Regions from separate parts of the Pelobacter seleniigenes DSM 18267 genome, predicted to be linked through region 2. Evidence: riboswitches for the same ligand, from Rfam matches in the RefSeq annotation. Region 2 holds a riboswitch; the other holds the start of a gene.

Region 1 (3,409 bases), 2.4 Mb from region 2:
GTCCTGCCGGGTAATGGCGGCCAGGGTGTTGTCGAGCAATTCCATCGTGCAAATCTCCTCAGTCAAGGATCTCAAATGTTCCCCCTGCGCCCCGGGCGGGTGCGGGGATGTGATCTATTTCAATTGCAGTGGCAGCCCGGAGACCAGAAAATAGGCCTCATCGGCGTGCCGGGCCACCACCTGATTGCAGCGCCCGATCAGGTCACGGTAACGCCGCGACAGGGGATCGGCCGGGACCAGCCCCATGCCCAGTTCGTTACTGACCAGAACGATTGTCCGTCCGCCCTGGCGGCATTCCCGGATCAGCGTCAGGCTCTGCTCCTCGACCTCGGTTTCGCTCAATTCGCGCTGCTGCTGATCGGCAGCAAACAGCAGGTTGTTCACCCACAGGGTCAGGCAGTCGATGAGCACCACCGGATACTCCCGGGCGCGCGCCAGGGCGGACGCCGGGTCCAGCGGTTCTTCAATGGTCGCCCACCCCTTATCCAGCCGGGCCTGTTGATGGGCCTGGATGCGCTGGTCCATCTCGCTGTCGATGACCGGGCAAGTGGCCAGATAAGCCCGGCGGCCGGGCAGCTGTTCGGCAAAATCCTGGGCAAAACGGCTCTTGCCACTGCGGCAGCCGCCGCTGACATAGATCAGCCGGCCGGGCTGGTGGTTCACTTCGGGCATGATTTGCGACATGACACCTCCCTTTTCAGGGTCTCTGCAGACAAAAAAATCCCGAAACCTTGGGCAAGGCTTCGGGATTCCGTATTTAATCCGTTCGCGATAATAACCTGACGCTCACTCCACGAAGTTCAGGTCATTGCGGCTTTGCAGGGGGGAAGTATCTGACTCCCGGGAGACCTGCTCCCGGTCACAGTGGCGGGTCCGTGACGGATTTTCACCGCCTTCCTTCCCTCCCGTGCCTTTTCCATTAAAGATCGGTTCGGCAGCTGATGCCGTGTTTCCTGGCGCTGATTAGAATGCAAATAATAATCTTCTGCAAGTCATTTTTTTTGCGCCCAGGCATGATTCGTTCTGACGGGTCGATTTTCGAAACCGACCGGACGCTATACGCAAGTGACACGTCTCCAGTCCGCAAAACCGGCATTTTTCAAGGGAGAATGTGGAGATTAAAAAATTTGACATCCGCTGCGGGATGGACATATACAGAGCAGACAATCGAAAAAACAGGTGCAGTTCCTTCGGGATTGAAAAGGGAACCCCGTGCGAATCGGGGGCGGACCCACCGCTGTAACCGGGGACAACGACGACACACATGCCACTGGGTGATCCTGGGAAGGCGTCGTCCGCGAACGAACCGGGAGTCAGAAGACCTGCTGCGACCGAACAGATCTTTGCCTGAGGGGACGAAGGGCAAGCTGACAGGACTCGGGACAGATGGGTAACCGGAACCTTCATTTTATGCAGGTTGCGGTTTTTTTTATGTCCGCCGGGCCCAGCGGCCCACCGCACCACGAAAAAACCATTTTGTTATTCAACGCCCCGGGCGCTGAGCTTGCTTGAACAGGACCAGACATGAACACCGAATCCCTGCCCATCCTCTTGACCAAACCGGAACTGCTGATCATCGGCGGCGGCCAGGCCGCGCTGCAAAAAGCGCGCACCCTGCAGCAGAACGGGCTGACTTTCAGAATCGTTGCCGAGCAGATCTGCGATGAGCTCAAAGAGCTGGGCCAGCCCTATCAGGAACGCAGTTTTTGCAGTACCGATCTGCTCGGGGCCACCCTGGTGGTCGATGCAACCGGCAATCCGGACCTGCCGGACCGGATCAAGGCCCTGAAAAGCGGCTATCAGTTCCTGTTCAACTGTGTGTCCCAACCAGAGCTCAGTGACTTTCATTTTTCGGCGTTGCTCAATTACGGTCAGCTCAAAATAGCCGTTTCAACCAACGGCTGCAGCCCGACCATCGGCCAGGTAGTGCGGGATAAAATTGCGGCCACCATTCCGGCCGATCTCGACAGCCTGGTCCGCCAGAAAAAAGTCGAACGCCTGCAGGGGATCATTGCCCCGCAGCAAACCGCTGCAGAATGCCGCAGCCGCCTGGCCAAGGTCTATCTGATCGGCTGCGGTCCGGGCGACCCCGAGCTGTTGACCCTGAAAGCCTACAAACTGATCCAGCAGATGGATGTGGTCCTCTACGATCACCTGCTCACCCCGGAAATCATGGACCTGATCCCGGCCGGGACCGAAAAGATCGCTGTGGGTAAACAAAAAGGCTGCCACAGTTTCCGCCAGGAGCAGATCAATGAATTACTTTTTCAGAAGACCCGCCAGGGCCTGCGCATCGCCCGGCTGAAATGCGGCGACCCCTATATCTTCGGCCGCGGCGCCGAAGAAGCCGAATACCTGATCAAACGCGGGGTGCAGGTTGAAGTGGTCAGCGGGATCAGTTCCGCCCTGGCCGGACCGGCCTGCGCCGGCATCCCTCCCACCGCGCGCGGCTACGCCACCAACATGTCGGTGGTGTCCGCCCATCTGGCCGGCAGCAAAATTAACGCGGACTGGTTCCCCCTGTTGAAAATTCCGCACCATACGACTGTCGTGCTGATGGGGGTCAGCTTCGCCCGCGAGATTTCCCAGCTGGCCCTCAGCCAGGGGGTCCCGGCCAACCTGCCGGTCGCCATCGTGGCCAACGCCACCCGCAGCAACCAGCAGGTGCTGATTACCGATCTGCAGAACCTGCCCCTCACCGCCGAGCAGGCCCAACGCCCGGCACTGCTGGTCTTCGGGGATGTCGTCAACCTGCACCATGTGCTGGCCCCGGCAGCAGAACAGCTTTATCAGCTGGCCCAGTAACAGCCCCCTTTGGTTGGCCCCTTTCGAGACCGGGAAGGGGCTGCCGTACAAATCCCCGCTGGACCCTCCCCTGCCAACAAGGTATCATCGCATGGCACCCGCCTTGCAGTATTCTTCGTGATCCACAACGACGGAGATGTCCATGTATCGACAGCGCCTGATCATATTCACCGATCTCGACGGCACCCTTCTCGACCACCATTCCTACCGTTGGGACGCCGCCGTGCCGGCCCTTGAAAAGCTGGCGGACCTTGAGATCCCGGTGATTCTCTGCACCAGCAAAACCGCGGCGGAAGTGGCTGCGATCCATGCCGCCCTCGGCCTGGCCGCGCCGGTCATCGTGGAAAATGGTGCGGGCATCATCCTCGTGCCGCAGGACGCCGAAACGGCAGGGAATGCCCATTTTTTCGGCAAACCCTATACCGAACTCATCCCCCTGGTGCATAAAATCAGGGCAGACAGAGCGTATTGCTTTCAGGGATTCAGTGATTTTTCCGTCACCGAGGTGATGGCCGCCACCGGCCTTGACGAACAGGCCGCAGCCCTGGCTCGCCAGCGCCTGGGGAGTGAACCGATTATCTGGCAGGACAGCCCCGAAGCCCTG
Region 2 (3,409 bases):
GGGACCGAGGGGGATTTCAGTCCTCTTGCGGTCCTCCTGCAGAGCCGGTTATCTGATGCGCCGGCATTCCAGGTAAAAACGCTTTTCATCTGCTTCGCCCATGGAAAAGGTTTTCCGCGGCAGAGCTCCATCGTGCACGATGGTCTTGAACAAGTCGCTTTTGGCAAGCGCTGGCAGGTAGAAGCCGACACAACCGATTTTGTTGCCCAGATCGGTCACGCTCTTTTCGCCGTGAATATAGTCGATACGCGTGCCCGGGTGGTTATCAAGGTAATGGTCGAGGAACGCCTGCAGCGTGGCGACGGCCAGAGTGAATTCCGGCTTTTCCACCGTGCAGACACCAAACCTTCCGCCCAGAATCACCGCAAATGAATGCGTGAGAGTACTGTTCTCTGCCGCGATCTCTTGTGCTTCGGCAAGATCCGTGCACACTTCGAAGCTGAACGGTGTGTTGCGGGCCGCGAAAAACGCCTCCATCTGCTGCTTGATGTGAACACAGTTGACATTAAACAGGACCCGGTGGATCGCTTCAAATTCGAGCCCCGGATCATGGACATTGACCAGTTCCACCAGGGCGTAACGGGCCGGGTGATCCATGACCTGACGGGGGTCGTCGGCTTCTTCTTTCAATTTTTCCCAGATCGCCTTCGCCGTGGCGAAGGAATGATTACCGTCGCCCATGGCGTAAAGCATGACCTCGCCATCAGTTGCGTATTTTTCACGGTACGCGGCCGGGTCGGCCAGTTGCTCCAGCGCCTCGGCCACCTGCCGGATCAACTCCGGCTGATCCACCCGGTAGCCCCTGAGGTGGCCGCCGTTCTCCAGCAGATCGAAATCGTAAAGGGTGTCGAGATTCTCGTCAGCCAACGGCTCGATCACCATGCGCTGCGGATCGTCGATCAAGACCATGATGTGCGGCAACTCGATTGGAGCGTTCTCGCGCACCCGGATCCGCGGCGGCAGACGGTCAAGAATGGTGCCTTCCGTGGCCCGGATCAGGCTGTCGGCACCTTTGCGATAATCGTAGCATTCCAGGTCCAGGGCCACGATCAGTCCCTTGCGTGAGGGGACTTCAGCGGTTTTGCGATCGACCAGGACAAATCCGGGCGGCTGCTCTTCCAGGCTGCCGTCGGCCAGGTATTGCTCCATGGTTCGGTTGATTGCGGCAATCCGCTGTTCAGCGTCCTGATCTTCCAGATAGACTTCGGGAAAGATCAGCTTGAGGGTCGAGGGCCGCTCCGCGACCTGTTCCGCCAGGCGCAGCCAGTAGCTCCGGTCCGAGGTATATTGATCACAGGCGATCACCGCCCAGCTCTGCATGTCGATCCCCTTGCCGGGCAGCAGGATTTTCGGCACCTGCAGGCCGATATCAGCAAAACTCATTTTGGTGTCCTTGCACGTTATCTCGTTATCATCCGGAAACGGCCCTTTTCCGCCGTGGCGGTGTTAATCTGTGGGCTTATTTGTGCGGCGTAAAGAACGACGCCTCCGCATAAGCCCTTGATTTCCTTGCCACAACGAAAAATTTCTCGTTCCCAATCTAAAAACTTATGCGTTGGCATCCGGAAACTCCGGATGCCAACTATCTATAAAACAGAATTGAAGTCGCTTGATGCGGGCTATCATTGGTATCATGTTTTGCCCCGCTTGAGAACCGTATCTCTGCTTCTTAAGTTTAAAAAGCCCCTATTTTAATAGACTTGACATCACTCCGGCGATTTTCTATAAGCAGGATCACAATTGAATTGTTTCATGGTGCCGCAAGGCCTGTTCGTATTGAAGCGAACAGATGGGAAGAGGGGTGAAATTCCCCCACGGACCCGCCGCTGTAATTGAGCCTCGTCAGACGATATGCCACTGGTCAACCACTGGGAAGGCCGCCTGACTCTTCGCCGGCTGTTTGCCGTCGAAACCTCGTAAGCCAGAAGACCTGCCGTGAAACAGGGTGACCTGCAAACTGCCAGATGACGTTGCAGGAAACCATTGACTTTCATCTCCCCGGGTATGGGAGCTCGAACTCGCGCGGTTACAAATACGGAATCTCCCGCACCTGTTCAAGGTAGCGGGTTTTTTTGTGCCCGTTCCAAGCTTCCGGGGGACAACAGGAGGAACCAAACGATGCGTAACACCTTACTGGCCTTATTCTCCCTGCTCCTGGTCGCCGGGCCGCTGCAGGCCGCTCCTCTGCTGCTCGACCCGGTGGTGGTGACCGCCACCCGCACCGCCACCCCCTTAAGCCAGCTGGGCAGCTCCGTGACCGTGATCACCGCTGACGAGATCGAGGCGAAGCAGCAGACCCAAGTGCTGGATGTCCTGCGCGATATTCCCGGCGTCAATATCGTCCAGACCGGCAACAAGGGGGGTACGGTCTCCATCTATCTACGCGGCACTGATACCAAGCACACCCTGGTCATGATCGATGGGGTCGAATTTCGGGATATCGCCGGATTCGGCGGCGCCGACATCGCCAATCTGAGTACCAACGATATCGAACGGATTGAAGTCGTGCGCGGCGCGCAGAGCGTCCTCTACGGCTCCGATGCCATCGGCGGGGTGATCAATATCATCACCAAACAAGGAACCAAACCGCCGAGCGGCTACGCCTCTGTTGAAGGCGGCTCCTATCGAACCTTCACCGAGAAGGCCGGCTTTTCCGTCGGCAGCGACACCACCTCGGCCGCCCTGTACCTGTCCAGGACCGATACCGACGGCTTTTCCACGGCCAATGAAAAAGACGGCAATTCCGAAGCGGACGGCTATGACAACACCTCGGCGTCCTTTCGCCTCGGCATCACCCCCAGCCAAGCGGTGCAATGGAATATCATCCTGCGCTCCACCGAAGCCAGCTACGACTACGATTCTTCGGCCTATGACCTGGCCACGGGCGGCTATATCCCGGTTGATGGCGACAACGTGCAGGACGTCGATGAAAAAATGGCTCGCGTCGAAGGCACCTTCTCGTTCCTGAATGAGCGCTGGAAAACCACGGTCGGCAGCGCTATTTCCAGTACCAAGCGCAACTACGACGAAGAATATGTCGATTCGGAATACAACGGCACCCTGACCAAATTCGACCTGCAGAACACCTTTCGGGTCAATGCCATGCATACGCTGATCTTTGGCGCCGAGACCGAAAACGAGCGCTTCGATTACTATTACGATGCCTCTGCAGATCCCGCTTACCCCTACACCGACGCCGCGGACGGCCATTCTCGGACCAACGCCGTCTATGTGCAGGAGCAATTGACCGCCGGGGCATTTTCGACCGCCCTCGGGGTGCGTTATGACCATCACGCCGAGTTCGGCGGCCAGACCACCTGGCGGGTGGCGCCGACTTACCGCATTGCCGCCACCAAGACCCGCCTGAAGGGCTCAGTGGGAACCGGCTTCAAAGCCCCAACCCTGTTCC

The links. Region 2 has a riboswitch for cobalamin ahead of N909_RS0104210 (TonB-dependent receptor plug domain-containing protein). Riboswitches for the same ligand answer to the same signal wherever they lie in the genome.
Region 1: another riboswitch for cobalamin. It lies ahead of cobA (uroporphyrinogen-III C-methyltransferase); the one in region 2 lies ahead of N909_RS0104210 (TonB-dependent receptor plug domain-containing protein).

The regions. Positions count from the first base shown of each region.
Region 1 is NZ_JOMG01000002.1:2,696,914-2,700,322, reverse strand. Features, by position in the region: gene cobT (nicotinate-nucleotide--dimethylbenzimidazole phosphoribosyltransferase) at 1-45, opposite strand, end outside; gene cobU (bifunctional adenosylcobinamide kinase/adenosylcobinamide-phosphate guanylyltransferase) at 115-684, opposite strand; cobalamin riboswitch at 828-900, opposite strand; cobalamin riboswitch at 1,166-1,344, shown strand; gene cobA (uroporphyrinogen-III C-methyltransferase) at 1,525-2,805, shown strand; gene N909_RS0115155 (HAD-IIB family hydrolase) at 2,948-3,409, shown strand, end outside.
Region 2 is NZ_JOMG01000002.1:344,455-347,863, forward strand. Features, by position in the region: gene N909_RS0104200 (DUF1015 domain-containing protein) at 49-1,383, opposite strand; cobalamin riboswitch at 1,737-1,952, shown strand; gene N909_RS0104210 (TonB-dependent receptor plug domain-containing protein) at 2,119-3,409, shown strand, end outside.